Regions from separate parts of the Arthrobacter sp. MDT2-16 genome, predicted to be linked through region 3. Evidence: riboswitches for the same ligand, from Rfam matches in the RefSeq annotation. Region 3 holds a riboswitch; each other region holds the start of a gene.
The links. Region 3 has a riboswitch for cyclic di-GMP ahead of ACX80N_RS09840 (LamG domain-containing protein). Riboswitches for the same ligand answer to the same signal wherever they lie in the genome.

Region 1 (5,151 bases), on a different contig from region 3:
CAGGACCCGCCGGATTCACCAACGACCTCGTGGACGCGTTCGGTGGGATCGACGGCATCCTGCTCGGTGTGGCACTCGGCGCGGTGTTCCTGATCCTGCTCGCGGTCTACCGCTCCGTCGTGCTGCCGTTCCTCGTCCTCCTGACCTCGGTGTTCGCACTCTCGACGTCGATCCTGCTCGTCTTCTGGCTCGCGAAGCTCGACTGGATCCAGCTCAGCGGGCAGAGCCAGGGGATCCTCTCGATCCTCGTGATCGGTGCGGCGACCGACTACGCGCTGCTGCTCGTCGCCCGGTTCCGGGAGGCGCTCGCCGAGCACGGGACCCGATGGGAGGCCATGCGCGTGGCGTACCGAGGCGCCGTGGAGCCGATCGTCGCCTCTGGTGCCACGGTGATCCTCGGCCTGCTGTGCCTGCTCTTCTCCGACCTCAACTCGAACAAGAGCCTGGGGCCCATCGCCGCGATCGGCATCGTCTTCTCGCTCGGAGCGGCGCTCTCCCTCCTGCCCGCCTTCCTGCTGCTCTTCGGCAGGGCAGCGTTCTGGCCGCTGGTCCCGCGCTACAACCCGGAACTCGCCACCGTCGTCCCTCCTCATCACGGCAGGCACGCCGCCCCGACGGCGTCCGGCCCGGAGACCGGGCTCGAGCGGCTCAGGGGGATCTGGCGGAGCGTGGCCCTGCTGGTGGCCCGTCGCCCGCGGGTCCTCTGGGTCGTGTCCCTGCTCGTCCTCGTGGCCGGGGCGCTCGGGCTGACCCAGCTCCAGGCAAGCGGCGTCCCGCAGTCGGCCCTGATCCTCGCGCCCTCCAACGCCGTCGACGGCCAGGAGGCACTGGGCCGGCACTTCGACGCCGGATCCGGGAGCCCGGTCTACGTCGTGGCGCCGGAGGCGGACCGGCAGACGGCACTCGACATCGTCACCGCGCAGGAGGGGATCTCGGAGGCGGCCCTGACCGCCGACCCCACCGGCGCCGCCGTCGTCGAGGACGGCCGCGTGCTCATCAGCGGGACGCTGGCGTACCAGGCCGACTCCGGCCAGGCGGAGGGCGTGGTCCGCGACCTGAGGGCCGCGCTCGACGACGCCAGCCCGGATTCGCTCCTGGGGGGCGTCACGGCGGTGGCGGTGGACACGAACGACACCGCGCTCGCCGACCTGGTGAAGATCATCCCGATCGTCCTCGCCGTCATCCTCGTAGTCCTCATCATCCTGCTGCGCTCGGTCGTGGCGCCGGTGCTCCTCGTGGCCAGCGTGGCGCTCTCGAACGCGACCGCGCTCGGGGTGTCGGCGCTGGTGTTCAACAACGTCTTCGGGTTCGAGGGCGCGGATGCGTCGGTGCCGCTCTTCGCGTTCGTGTTCCTCGTGGCGCTGGGCGTGGACTACAACATCTTCCTGATGACCCGGGTGCGCGAGGAGTCCCTGCGCATCGGCACCCGGCCGGGGATCCTGCGTGGACTCGGGGTCACCGGCGGTGTCATCACCTCGGCGGGGGTGGTCCTGGCCGCGACCTTCGCCGCGCTGGGGGTCATCCCGATCCTGTTCCTCGCGCAGATCGCCTTCATCGTGGCGTTCGGCGTGCTGCTGGACACCGTGCTGGTGCGGTCGCTGCTGATCCCCGCGCTGGCCTACGACATCGGGCCGGGGATCTGGTGGCCGTCACCGCTCGGGAAAGTGGCGTCCCCGCGGTAGCCCGCTCATCCCGCCGTCGAGCACGAACCGCCGACCTTCCGCAAGCTTTGCGCAAGAACATCCGGGTACCGCGCCCGGCAGCGGACCCGTCACTAATCTTGGACTGTGCCCACCCCATCCACGCCGCCGCGTCCTGACCAGGACCACGGTACGGTGCCCCTCCACGACGCCGTCCGGGTCCCGGACGCGCCAGGAAGGGCGGCGCAGCTCCTCGACCCGGACGTCCTCCGGGACATGAGGCGCGATTTCTCGGACCCCTCGGTGGTGGAGCGCTTCGCGCGCGACTTCTGCGATTCGCTGGCGGGGAAGATCGACCGGCTCGACGGCCGGCTCCAGGACGACGACGCGATGGGGGCGGAGGACGCCGTGCTCAGCGTGACGACGTCCGCCACGATGGTGGGCGCCGTACGCCTCGCCCAGGCGGCAGGTGCCACGCAGCGATCGATCAGGGCCGGCAGCCTCGAGGACGCCCGGCGCTCGGTGGCGCGTCTCCGCGCGTGCGCAGCCGACACCGTGTCCGCGTTCCAGGACAGCCGCCCCGAACACCGCTGACCGGGGGCGGGCGGCTCAGCGCGAGGTGGTGCCCTGCGGCATGATCCGGAATCCGACCCCGCGCACGGTGATGATCAGATCCGGGTCCCCCATGGTGCGGGCCAGCTTCTGGCGGAGGTTCGCGATGTGCACCTCGATGGCGCGTTCGTCGGTGCGGCTCACGAAGTTGTATCCGCGGTAGTCCTTGCCCCGCGAGACGCGTACCAGCTCCTCCTTCGTCCGGACGGCGCCGTTGCTGCGCAGGAGTTCGTGGAGCAGGTTGAACTCGGTCTTCGTGAGCGGCAACTCGATACCGGAGCAACTCGCCGTGCGCGCCTCGCCGTCCACCACGAGCGCGCCGTTGCGCAGGAGGGTGTCGGAGGCCTGCCGACGGTCGGGGACGGACGGAGCGACCACCGTCACGGGTACCGCGGACCGGCCCGACGGATGCTGTGCCATCTGCCCGGCACGGGGCCGGCGGAGCATCGCGTCGATGCGTGCCCGGAGCTCGCGGGGACGGAACGGTTTCAGGACGTAGTCGTCCGCGCCGGCCTGCAGGGCGGTCAGGATGTCCAGTTCGTCCGCGCGGCCGCTCAGGACGATCACGTAGCAGTCCGTGGTCGAGCGGATCCTCCGCAGGACCTCGTACCCGTCGATGTCGGGCAGCCCGATGTCCAGGGTCACCACGGTCGGGTGTTCCCGACGCACGACGTCGACGCCCTCGCGACCGGTGGCCGCGCCGGTGACCTGGAAGCCTCCCTGCTCCAGGATGGCGGAGACCAGGTTGCGGATGTCGAGGTCGTCCTCGATCACGACGGCCGGCCGGACGTCCCCGGGCGCAGGGCTATTCATGGCGTGTTACCCCGTGATGGTGCTGCGTGCCCGCAGGGGCCTGCTCGAGGACGATCCGTCCGACCGGTGCGGGGGCTGTATGGAATTGAGGCGTCCTTGGCATACTGCGTGGACCTCTTCTGTTCGGCGGCCCGGCTGACCGCATGGGTCCCGTGGCTTTGCGTCCCCGGCTCGCACCGGGTTTGCCTTTGTCGACGAGCGGTTGCCCGCCCGACGATATTAGCAACCCCCGGTGACACCGCAGCGACCAACGGCCCGGCGCGGTTCGGCGTGGCGTTCCTCCGCGGCTGCGGAGGTCACCGCGGCGCCGCATCGGGCTGCCGGAGGATGACTGCATGATGGCGTACCGCGTCACTGACGGCGGACAGCGCTGTCGAGCCGTGACGCCACTGCTGCCAGTACAGCGGCACGTCCACGTGGCCGCCCGGTTCGAGGGCCTCGAAGGCCCGGCGGTCGGCCTCGCCCCTCAGCTCCAGTTCGGAGACGAGCCCCCAGCCCATGCCGAGCCGGATGGCGTCGATGAACTCCTGGGCCGCGGGGACGTAGTGGCGCGGCGGGTCGAGGGTGCGACGCGAGCGCGAGCGGAGGTACCGGTCCTGCAGGTCGTCCTTCCGGTCGAAGACGATCACGGGGGCGACGCCGAGCTGCTCCGTCGTCGCACCGTCCCGGAACCAGGTCCGGCGGAACTCCCGTGTGCACACCGGGACGTAGCGCATGATCCCGAGCGGATGGGACGAGCACCCCCGGACTGCGGCGGCGACCGACGTGATGGCGGCCGCCGCCGCACCGCTGCGGAGCAGGTCGAGCGAGTGCTCCTGGTCCTCGCGCAACACCTCGATCTGCAGCGTGCCGGCAACCGTGGCCAGGGCGGGCAGCGCCCAGGTATGGAGCGAATCGCCATTGATGACGATCGTGATGCGCCGGCGCCCGCCCTGGTCGCCCGGCTCGAGGTCCGCCGCGAGGTCCGCGGCCAGCAGGTCGAACTGCCGGGCGAAGCGGACCACGGCCTGACCGGCCTGCGTGGGGCGCAGGGGCCGTGTCCGGGTGATGACGGGACGACCGACGGCGGCCTCCAGTGCGCGGATACGCTGGCTGACCGCCGAAGGGGTGATCGCGAGGGCCGCTGCCGCTGCCTCGAAGCTTCCGGCGGCCACGATCGCGGCGAGTGCCTCCGCGTGTGCCGGGTCGACGTGCCTCATGAGCAATTCTTACCATGCTGAAGGATCATTAGCTGGCCTGAACCGGTTGCCGCCTCCTAGGTTGAGGAGGTGATCACCACCGCCGCCACCGGACTCGCTGCCGGTCTGACCCTGATCGTCGCCATCGGATCGCAGAACGCCTTCGTGCTGCGCCAGGGCCTGAGGCGTTCCCATGTGCTGCTGGTGGTGGCGGTGTGCGCCCTCTCGGACCTGGTGCTGATCCTGCTGGGGGTCGGGGGACTGGGGGCGGTCATCGAACGGGCCCCCGTGGTCCTCGAGGTGGTGCGCTGGGCAGGGGCCGCGTTCCTGGCCGGCTACGCGGTCCTGGCGGCACGGCGTGCCCTCCGGGGCGAGCACCTCGACGCCGACGGCGGACCCGCCACGATGTCGTGGCGGGCCGCGCTCGGGACGTGCCTCGCCCTGACCTGGCTCAACCCCCACGTGTACCTCGACACGGTGCTGCTGCTGGGTACGCTGGCGACCACGCACGGCGTGCCGGGCAAGTGGTGGTTCGCCGGGGGAGCCGCTCTCGGCAGCCTCGTGTGGTTCACCGCACTCGGCATCGGGGCCCGCTACCTCGCGCCGCTCTTCGCCCGTCCACGCGCCTGGCGGATCCTCGACGCGCTGATCGCCGTCGTGATGCTCCTGCTGGCCGTGATGCTCGTCCTGCGGTAGCCGACGGCGCCGCGGGTGCGCCGCCCGGCCCGGGGAGTTACCGTCACTGCATGCGGATCGTGCCGTACGGGTCGGACCATCGGGCGGAGGTGCTCGAGCTGTCGATGCGCGCCTGGGAGCCGGTGTTCCCGCTGGTCCGCGAGGCGGTGGCGCCGTTCGTGTACGGGTCCTTCTATCCGGACGGGTGGAGGGAACGCCAGTATCGTGACCTC
Region 2 (5,151 bases), on a different contig from region 3:
CGACGATGACGGCTTCAGGAAGTAGGACGGTTGCTCGGGCGTGCGGCCGCGCTGGGCGGCCCGGCTGGGGTAGTTGATGTGGACCGCGATGACCTTGCGGGCAGCGGCCAGAAGCCGATCGTCAACCAGTTCCACCCGCGACTCCTCATCGAGTACCAAATCGTATACGAAGGGTAGGCAGGCGGTCGAGGGCGCGTCAAGGGGCGGATGCTTTTCGCACGGCGTCGTCGTCGTTCCCTGCTCGAGCCCGGTCAGGACCGGACAGGCGGTCGACCTGTCGCAGACCACACCGACACTGCCGGGATCGGGCGACACCCGCCCGGCGACGGGTGGCACCAGGAAGCCGCCAGTAGATCGAGGGGGTGGTCTCACGTCTCAGGCGGATGCTTCCTGCGCTCCTCCTCTCCCTGTCGGCTTGCAATCTGAATGCCGCCGCGTCTCCCTGTGAGCCTCCCGACGGGAGCAGGCCTGCCCCGGCTGACGGGACGCTGATGGGTGTGAACCCGGAGTGGGGTCGGGAGACTCTCGCCCAGTGTGCGGAGGAGCTGGGCCGGCACCCTGCAGTGGCTGTCACCTTCGCGGACTTCCCCTTCGCCGGCGGTGCGCACGAAGCGCTGCCCGGCGCGGCGGGGTTCTCCGACCTAGACGTCACCGGTGACGGAGTCCTGACGTCCGATGACGATCCCTACGCGCCCTATCATCCGGGGGGCGACGCCGTCGACTGGGTGGGCATGTCCCTCTACCACTGGGGCAGCACCTACCCCTGAACATCAAACGCGTCTGGTGGGACCAGGTCTTCCACCCCGAGGACTGGACGGCGGTGGAGGATGCGGCCATACGGTCCGAATTCACCGCGGCGCTCCCCGACTGGTATCGCTTCGCCGGGGAGCCTCCGACCTGCGGTGGGCCTCTGGCGTAGACCCGCGCCCGCCTCCAGCACACGGAGGCGGGCGCGGGCCGGTGCGGAAGGGACTAGCGCCGGTTGGCCAGAGCCGTCCTGAAAGCGTCGGCCGAGGCGTCGCTGCTGTTGATACGCCAGTCGGCTTCCTTGTCGATGTGGAACCAGATCACGGCCATGACGTCGGGTTGCGCCGAGAGGTAGTCGAAGAGGCGGGTATTCCATGCCGCCTTCGATCCGCCGACCTCCGAGGACGCGGTCTCGGCGATCATGACCGGCTTGCCGGGTGCGAGGAACCTCACCTGCGACAATCCTTCCCCGAACAGGGCCTGCGGTTCCTGCCAGGCACTCCACGTCTGCGAGGTACCCCAGTTGTAGCCGTCGAGTGCCGCGACGTCGACGTAGTCGCCGCCCGGGTACAGCTCCGGAAGGGGCGTGGAACCCCAGTAGGGGACGTTCGGGTTCCACACCCAGCGGATGTTGGAAGCGCCGGTCGAGGCGACGACGTCGTGGACGTGACGGTACGCGGCGATGTAGTCGCCGGCACCGTTGCCGTTGACTCCTTCGGCCCACGGGTACCAGTCCCCGTTCATCTCGTGTCCGAAGCGCAGGTACACCGGCTGGCCCCACTGCCCCAGGGCGGACCCCCACTGGCGGAGGTAGGCGTCGAAGTCGCCGGCCGCGATGCGGTCGAGGGAGTAGGCAGGCTGGTCGGTGCCACCTCCCCAGGACCATGGCTCCCAGGTCAGCAGGGTCTGTGCGCCCCGGGCCCGGGCGGCATCCAGTTCGGCGAGGGGCGGGGCCTGGTTGAAATCCTTGTACGACAGCACCAGGGAGGGTGCCTCTCCGGCGAGGGCTGCTACCTCATCGATCTCCGCTCCCGCTGCCGGTCCACCGTTGGTGCCGATACCGAACCTGATGTCCTTCCCCCGCATCTCCGGCTCCTGCGTCGGTGCGGGGGCGGTGACCGTGAACACGGACGACGCCGATGCAGAACCGGCGGTCGCGGTGATCGTGACGACGGAGGGCCCGGGTGCGATGACGACCGAGGACAGGAAGGAGCCCTTTCCGTTGGTGCTGATCGCCGTGGCTGTTGCTCCGTCCGTGATCGAGCCCTTGGTGTTCTTCGGGAATCCCGCTCCGGTGACGGTCACGGATGTTCCCGTCGGTCCCGTCGTACTGCTGAGGCTGATGGACGCGGCAGCCTGCGCGGCGGGAGGACCGCCTGCCGAGAAGAGGATGACACCGCAGATCAGCAGGAGAACGCGCAGGACGGAGTGCCGGTCCGCCGTGGCTGGGACTGCTGACGATGATCGGGAGACGGGCAGGGGGGAGACCATGATTGACGCCTTCACGGGTTCGGTAGCCCGGCTGACCCGGAGGGTCCCGTGGCTTTGCGTCCCCGGTTCGCACCGGGTTTGCCTTTGCTTCCGGGCGGTCGCCCGGAACGCCCCGATCATCAGGAGTGGAGTCGGGGTCCTCCCATCATCCCCCACGGCCGTCGACGGGGCCGGGCAGTGGCGCGAAGGATAACGGCAGGTTCTGTGCAGGACCCGCACCCTTGAGTCCCGGGTCCTCCCCGGCTAGCATCGGCGTCACGATAGTAGAACGCTGTGTTCGATTATCGAACACAGCGGTAGCGGCACGACCACGACGAAGTGAGGAAGCCCGTGCAATTCCACCACCACGGTTACGTCTCGGGTGACCCCCGGGTCCGGCCTGCAGCCGGGGTCGGTCTCGACCGCCCCCAGGAGCTGCCCGACGAGGTCGACGTCCTGATCATCGGCACCGGCCCCGCCGGCATGATCACCGCCGCACAGCTCTCGCAGTTCCCCGGCATCACCACGCGGATCGTGGAACGGCGCCCGGGCAGGCTCGCCATCGGCCAGGCCGACGGCATCCAGGCCCGCAGCGTCGAGACCTTCCAGGCGTTCGGCTTCGCCCAGCGCATCACCGACGAGGCCTACCGGATCGTCGAGATGGCCTTCTGGAAGCCGGATCCGGCGGACCCCTCCCGCATCATCCGCACGGCCCGCCCGGAGGACGACGAGACCGGCATCAGCGAGTTCCCCCACCTGATCGTCAACCAGGCGCGCGTCCTCGACTACTTCGCCGAATTCATGCGGAACGCGCCCACGCGCATGGAGCCCGACTACGGCTTCGAGTTCGCCGGGCTGGAGGTCGACGACGCCCGGGAGTACCCGGTCACGGTCACCCTGGTGCACACCGCGGGGGAACGCGAGGGCGAGGAGCGCACAGTCCGGGCCAGGTACGTGGTGGGGGCCGACGGCGCCCGCAGCATGGTCCGCCAGGCCATCGGCTGCAGCCTCGCCGGGGACCAGGCCAACCACGCGTGGGGCGTCATGGACGCCGTCGCCGTGACCGACTTCCCCGACATCCGCCGCAAGTGCGCCATCCAGTCGGGCTCCGGCGGCAGCATCCTCCTCATCCCGCGCGAGGGCGGGCACCTGTTCCGCATGTACGTGGACCTCGGCGAGGTGGACCCGGCGACCAAGGGTGCCATCCGCAGCACCATGATCGAGCAGATCATCGCGAGGGCCAACACCATCCTCAGCCCCTACACCCTCGACGTGCGCAACGTCGCCTGGCACAGCGTGTACGAGGTGGGCCACCGCCTGACCGACAGGTTCGACGACGTCCTGCCGGAGGAGGCGGGCACCCGCACGCCGCGGGTCTTCATCACCGGCGACGCCTGCCACACGCACAGCGCGAAGGCCGGCCAGGGCATGAACGTCTCCATGCAGGACGGCTTCAACCTCGGCTGGAAACTCGGGCACGTGCTCGAGGGGCGCAGCCCCGAGGCCCTGCTCGCCACGTACTCCGCCGAGCGTCAGGTGGTCGCGAAGGACCTCATCGAGTTCGACAAGGAGTGGTCCGCGCTCATGGCCCGCAAGCCCGAGGACTTCGCCGACCCGTCCGAGCTCGAGGACTTCTACGTCAGCACCGCCGAGTTCCCGGCGGGCTTCCGCACCCAGTACGCGCCCTCCCTCCTCGTCGCGGAGCCCGCGCACCAGGACCTCGCCACGGGCTTCCCGATCGGCAAGCGCTTCAAGTCGGCGCCGGTGGTGCGGGTGTGCGACGGCGTCCCGATGCACCTCGGGCACCACGCGACGGCGGACGGACGCTGGCGCATCTACGTCTTCGCCGACCCCGCCGAGCCGGGTGGGGTGTCGAAGGTGGCTGATCTCGCCGCATGGGTGGGGAGTTCCCCGGACTCGCCGCTCGCCGCGACACCGGAGGGCGCGGACCGCGACGCCTGGTTCGACGTGAAGGTGGTCTACCAGCAGGACCACACACGGGTGGACATCGGGCGGGTCCCTCCGGAGTTCAAGCCCGCCACCGGGCCTTTCGGACTCACCGACTACGAGAAGGTGTACGCCGCGGACCCCTCCGCGGACATCTTCGACCTGCGCGGCATCGACCGCGCCGGCGCCGTCGTCGTCGTCCGCCCCGACCAGTACGTGGCGCACGTGCTGCCCGTCGACGACACCGCGGGCCTCGCCGCCTTCTTCGCCCCGCTCCTCGACGTGCGGGCCGGTGCGGCGTTGGACGGGCACGCGGGCCGGGCGTTCGCCTGACATGCGCACGGCGGACAGTCCGGCGGCGGCCCCGGCCTCCCAGACCCTGTCGCGCGGACTCCGTACCCTGGAGATCCTCGCGGAGGAGCCGGACGGGCGGACGACGGCGGAGATCGCCGACGAGCTGGGTGTCCACCGGTCCATCGCCTATCGCATCCTGCGCACCCTCGAGGAGCATTCCCTCGTGGTGCGGGACGCGGGCGGGAGGTTCCAGGCCGGACCCGGCCTGGCGATCCTCGCCCGGGGAGTGGCGCCCAGGCTGCAGACCGCGGCCCTGCCGGAACTCACGGCGGTGGCGGCCGAGCTGCAGATGACAGCCTTCATCGCCGTCCGGGACAGGCGTCACTGCGTCACGCTCGTGGCCGTGGAGCCGCCCCACGGCGAGGGGGCACTGGTGCAGCGGCCCGGCTCACGCCACAGGTTCGACGCCGGTGCGCCCGGGATCGCCATCCAGTCCGCGCTGACCGAGGCGCGATGGGAGCACCTCGCGCCGGGGGAGCCCTACCGGGAGGAGTCGAGGATCGCCGCGGCCACCGGATACGCGGTGAGCCGCGACGAGGTGATCCCCGGCGTCAGCTCCGTCGCCGCCCCCATCCTGGTCCGCGGCCAGCTCCCCGCCGCGCTCGCCGTCGTCTATCTCCGCAGCGACCGGCC
Region 3 (5,151 bases):
GACCTCCTCAGGGCCGACTGGAACCCCCGCCAGTTCCGGGAGATCATCACGAAGAACCTCGTCGAGGCGACGTCCTCGGGGGCGTCGTCCACCTGGGTGTTCTCCAACCACGACGTCGTCCGGCACGCGACGCGCTACGGGCTGCCTCCCGTCGGAGCCGACAGCGACGACGGCCAGGACGGCGGCGCGTGGCTCATGAGCGGCGGCATCGAGCCGGAGCTCGACCGCGCGCTCGGGGAGCGCCGTGCGCGTGCCGTCTCGCAGCTCATGCTCGCCCTGCCCGGCTCCGCCTACCTGTACCAGGGGGAGGAGCTCGGCCTGCACGAGGTAGCCGACATCGCCGAGGAGGACCGCCAGGACCCCACGTTCTTCCGCAACAGGGGCGTGGACGTGGGGCGTGACGGGTGCCGCGTGCCGCTGCCGTGGACGCGCGACGGCGAATCCTTCGGTTTCGGCTTCGGCGGAGCGCACCTGCCGCAGCCCGCGTGGTTCGGGGAGTACGCCGTCGAGGTGCAGGAAGCGGACCCCTCCTCCCACCTCGGCTTCTACCGCCGTGCACTCGAGCTGCGCCGCGAGCTGCAGGGCGAGGAGGACTTCGAGTGGGTCGACGAGCCTTCGGCCGACGTCCTGCACTTCACGCGTCCCGGCGGCTGGCACAGCGTCACCAATTTCGGCCCGGCCACGGTGGACCTGCCCGCCGGCACCGTGCTGCTGAGCAGCTCACCGCTCGAGGACGGCAGGCTGCCGGGCGACACCACCGCCTGGCTCGTATAGCAGGAGTCCAACGACGGCGAGTCGCTCCTTCCGGGGGTGGCCCGCCGTCGTCGTCCCTGCCGGGTGGAAGGGCCGTTCGTCCGCAGGAGAATCGGTTGCGGGCCCGGCAGGGACCTCGGAATACTGGGGAGGACGGCACGACCAGGCGAAGGGTAGCGGCATCAGCGGTTCCCAGGAGAACGAGGAGAGGCTGCGCAAGGCGGCCCAGTACCGCGCTGCCCGCAGCGGAGCCCGGGATGCGGACGACGCGCTCGCCGAGCTCGAACGCCAGAACGACGGCGACGCGGCCAACGGCGAGATGGCGCCGCTGCGCGCGGGCGAGGACGAGGTCAAGCGGGCGCGGCTCATCGTGGACCAGGCCGTGGCACGCGGGGACTTCGACGACCTGGCGCTCGCCGGCAAGCCCATCCCGGGGCTGGGGGAGGCCCACGACCCCGACTGGTGGGTCAAGGGCCTGATCCAGCGCGAGAACATCACGGGCCTCGGCCCCCGCGCCATCCTGCTGCGCACGGAGGACGCGGAACTCGACGACCGCCTCGACCGCCAGTACACCGAGAAGCAGGTCCGCGAGGTGCTCGAGGACTTCAACTACCGAGTGATCGACGCGAGGCGTCAGCTCCTCGGGGGCCCGCCCGTCATCACGAAGCTCCGCGACGTGGACGCCGAGGTGGAGCTCTGGCGCGAACGCAGGGCTGCGGCGCGCCGTGCGGCCGAGGACGCCGCACCGCCCGAGCAGCCTCGGCCCTCCTTCTGGCGGCGCATCTGGCGTGGAGCCGGCTAGCCCGGACCCCGGGGCGTGTTCGTAGGGACCTGCGCCAAATCTGAGCAAGACCTGCGCTGAAGGACGGGGTCCTTGGCGCACGCCTGCAGGACGATGGAGGGGCCGGCGGACATCGTGCAGCGCGTCCGGCGGCGCCGCTGGCACGACCGCTCAGCGACAAGGGCAAACCCGGTGCGAACCGGCGACGCAAAGCCACGGGACCCACGCGGTCCGCCGGGCTACCGAACAGCGAAGGCTCCCCGCATGCACCTCCTGCCCGTCACCTCACGGACCCGCCGACGGACGGACGGCCGCTCGTCGCTCGTCGCCTCCGTGCTCACCGCGCTCCTGCTGGCGGTGTCGGTATCCGCCTCCACCTCCGCCGAAGCCGGCGAGACGAGGCCTGCCGTCGTGGACCCCGGGCCGGTCGGCGACTTCGCCTGGAAGGGCTTCAACTGGGAGAAGCGCTGGTGGACCGGTGCCCCCAACTACAACAAGCAGTTTGACCCGGCGAACGTCAGCAACCCCGATGCGAACGGGCATGTCACCATGACGCTCTCCAACCCGACCGGTGGCTCGGCGATCGGGGCCGAGTTCAACACGACGCGCCATGGCTTCGGGTACGGCACCTACAGCACCACCATCGAGAAGGACCTCAGCACCCTGCAGAAGGAGGTGGTGTGGGGGTGCCTCTTCACCTACGACCCCGCGGCCGCCCCCGGATTCAACGAGATCGACCTGTGCGAGGCGAGTTCGTGGGGTGGTGGCAGCAGCTTCGGTCAGGTGTGGCCGATCACGCAGGGGCACGGCTACTGGTTCGATGCGAGCAAGGGCCCGGGTGTGGGGAACGACACCGCGATCTTCGCGGTCACGGATCATCCGGTCCTGACGCACAGGATGGTGTGGGAGCCGGACAGGATCACCTTCGAGACCTTCGCGGGAGAGGGCTACACCGGCCAGCTCCTCAAGCGCACGGTCCTGATGGGTGAGAAGGTTCCGGAACCGGCCCGCGAGACCGTCCACTTCAACCTCTGGGTGACCGGCGGAGGCGGTGGGGACCCCGCCCGCGTCGTTCCCGAGAAGGTGGTCGTCCGCGACTTCTCCTTCGTTCCGCGCGCGGCACCGCCGGTCGTGGCGCCGGCGCCCACCCCCGCTCCGGCGACCATCACGCTCGCCGCGTCCAGCACCAAGACCCGCGGCACCACCACCACGACACTCAGCTGGTCGGGGGCCGCAGGCTCCTCCGTGACGCTGCTGACCAACGGGGTCCGGCGCACGGTCCCGAACACGGGCGGTACCTCGACGACGGCGAAATCGGCGTCCGTGCGCTACCAGGTCTGCGATGCGGTGCGCTGCTCACCGGTGGTCGTCGGAGGCCGCTAGCGCCGGCCCGGCCCGCCCTGTCCCCGCTCAGCCGCGGGAGGCGCCGTCCGTCCAGACGTAGAACTTCTCGGGACGGCCCGCCGACCCGTACTGCGGGACGATCCGCGCCTGCCCCCGCGAGACCAGGAACTCGAGGTACCGCCGGGCGCTCACGCGGGCCATACCGAGCCGCTCGGCGACATCGGACGCCGACGTCCCCCGGCCATGACCGCGCAGGTCCAGCATGACGGCCTCCAGGGTCGGCGCCGAGAGGCCCTTCGGCGTCACGATGGTCGCCGTGCCGGACGGCGCACCCGCGCCGCCCGCACCGGACCCCGCCGTCGTCCGCAGCAGCTGGTCGATGCGGCCCTGATCGAGCGCTGCGGAGCCGTCAGCCGCGTGGGTGTCGAGCTCGCGGCGGTACGCGACGTAGGAGTCCAGCCGCTGGCCCAGCACCGCGGCGCTGAACGGCTTCACGAGGTAGTGCAGCACCCCGCCGGCCACGGCCGCCCGTACGGTGTCGAGCTCGCGGGCCGCGGTGATCGCGATGACGTCGAGCGGATCGCCGGGTCGGTTCCGCAGCGTCCGCAGCACGTCGATGCCGGTCATGTCGGGCAGGTGGATGTCCAGCAGCACGAGGCGCGGGCGCAGCGCCTCGGCGAGCTCGAGCGCACGGGCTCCGGTGTGTGCGGCGCCGACGACGTCGAACGCACCGTGCGCGAGCAGGAAGCCGGTGTGGATGCCGGCCACCTCGCGGTCGTCGTCGACCACCAGCGTGGGGATCAGGGCAGGGGCGCTCATGGCACGCGCAGCGGAGGACGGGTGCCGGCGAGCGACGGCGCGAGCCAGACGGTGAACTCGGCGCCGCCGAGCTCGGAGTCGTCGACGACGACCTGCCCGCTGCGGCGGCGGGCGATGCGGTCCACGAGCGCGAGGCCGAACCCGCGCGTCCCGGTGTGGCCGCCGTCCTTGGTCGAGTAGCCGGAGGAGAAGATGCCGTCGACGTCCTCCGGTGCGACGCCGGGGCCGTTGTCGGCGACGGTGATGCGGACGGCGTCGTCGTCCGTCGCGAGGTGCACCACGACCTGCCCGTCCGGCCGTCCGCTACCGGTCACGGCTTCCATCGCGTTGTCGAGAAGGATGCCGAGTACGGTGACGACGTCGGTGGTGCCGTCGGGCTCGAGCGCCGAGGTCTCGTCGATGGTCAGGGTGATGCCCTTCTCGGCGGCGATGGTGCTCTTGGTCATGAGCAGGCTCGCGGCGTCAGGGTCCTGGATGCCGGGCGCGATGCTGCCCGACATGAGCGAGCCGCCGTGCCCGGACCGCGAGATGAAGTCCACGGCCTGCTGCGTGCGGCCGAGCTCCAGCAGCCCGGAGATGGTGTGCATCCGGTTGGCGAACTCGTGCGCCTGCGCCCGCAGCGCCTGGGTGGCATCCCGTTCGCCGTCGAGGTCGGTCAGCAGCTGGTAGAGCTCGGTACGGTCACGGAGGATCATCACGCGGCCCACGCGTTTGTCATCGACGAGCGCGCCGGAAGTGCGGGCGAGGAGCACCCGCTCGCCTGACAGGACTGTCTCGTCCGTGTCGGCGGGGTCGGTGAGGAGCTGCGCCAGGGCGGGTTCCATGACGTCGGCCGCGAGCCGGCCCGTGGCGTCGTCGTCGAGCTCCAGCAGCCTCTTCGCCTCGTCGTTGAGCAGTGCGATCCGGTGGTGCTCGTCGACGGCGACCATGCCCTCGCTGATGCCGTGGATCATCGCGTCGCGCGTCTCGAGGAGGGACGCGATCTCCTCGGGCTCGAGGCGGTAGATGCGCCGCCAGACGAGCCGGGAGATCCAGATGGCGCCCGCGGACCCGACGAGCGCGGCCACGATCAGCCAGGCCAGCAGGCGGGGCAGGTCCTCGTAGAGGTCGGCGTCGAGCTCCGACTCGAGGGTGCCGACGGATGCCGTGCCGATGATGCTGCCGTCGGCGTCGAGAATGGGCACCTTCACGCGCCAGGACTCACCGAGCGTGCCGGTCTGGGTGCCCACGAACGTCTTCCCGGAGAGGGGGATGGACGGGTCGGTGGACACGACCTCGCCGATGAGCTCGGGATTCGGATGGGAGTAGCGGATCCCGTCCTCGTCGGTGACGACGACATAGGTCACGCCGGTGGACTGGCGGATGAGGTCGGCGATGGGCTGGATGGTCTTGCTGGGATCCGTCTCGTCGAAGGCGTCGATCACGGAGGGCAGCTGAGCCACCGACTGGGCGAC

Region 1: another riboswitch for cyclic di-GMP. It lies ahead of ACX80N_RS02550 (response regulator transcription factor); the one in region 3 lies ahead of ACX80N_RS09840 (LamG domain-containing protein).
Region 2: another riboswitch for cyclic di-GMP. It lies ahead of ACX80N_RS03620 (glycoside hydrolase family 26 protein); the one in region 3 lies ahead of ACX80N_RS09840 (LamG domain-containing protein).

Annotation. Positions count from the first base shown of each region.
Region 1 is NZ_JBTNDP010000001.1:525,600-530,750, reverse strand. It holds gene ACX80N_RS02560 (MMPL family transporter) at 1-1,682, shown strand, start outside; gene ACX80N_RS02555 (hypothetical protein) at 1,788-2,234, shown strand; gene ACX80N_RS02550 (response regulator transcription factor) at 2,250-3,065, opposite strand; cyclic di-GMP riboswitch class I at 3,188-3,262, opposite strand; gene ACX80N_RS02545 (ArgP/LysG family DNA-binding transcriptional regulator) at 3,362-4,264, opposite strand; gene ACX80N_RS02540 (LysE/ArgO family amino acid transporter) at 4,334-4,939, shown strand; gene ACX80N_RS02535 (GNAT family N-acetyltransferase) at 4,990-5,151, shown strand, end outside.
Region 2 is NZ_JBTNDP010000001.1:732,902-738,052, reverse strand. It holds gene ACX80N_RS03630 (fumarylacetoacetate hydrolase family protein) at 1-135, opposite strand, end outside; gene ACX80N_RS03625 (hypothetical protein) at 564-767, shown strand; gene ACX80N_RS03620 (glycoside hydrolase family 26 protein) at 973-2,238, opposite strand; cyclic di-GMP riboswitch class I at 2,257-2,331, opposite strand; gene ACX80N_RS03615 (FAD-binding monooxygenase) at 2,569-4,497, shown strand; gene ACX80N_RS03610 (IclR family transcriptional regulator) at 4,499-5,151, shown strand, end outside.
Region 3 is NZ_JBTNDP010000004.1:265,688-270,838, forward strand. It holds gene ACX80N_RS09830 (glycoside hydrolase family 13 protein) at 1-774, shown strand, start outside; gene ACX80N_RS09835 (DnaJ family domain-containing protein) at 935-1,555, shown strand; cyclic di-GMP riboswitch class I at 1,707-1,781, shown strand; gene ACX80N_RS09840 (LamG domain-containing protein) at 1,799-2,917, shown strand; gene ACX80N_RS09845 (response regulator) at 2,945-3,697, opposite strand; gene ACX80N_RS09850 (ATP-binding protein) at 3,694-5,151, opposite strand, start outside.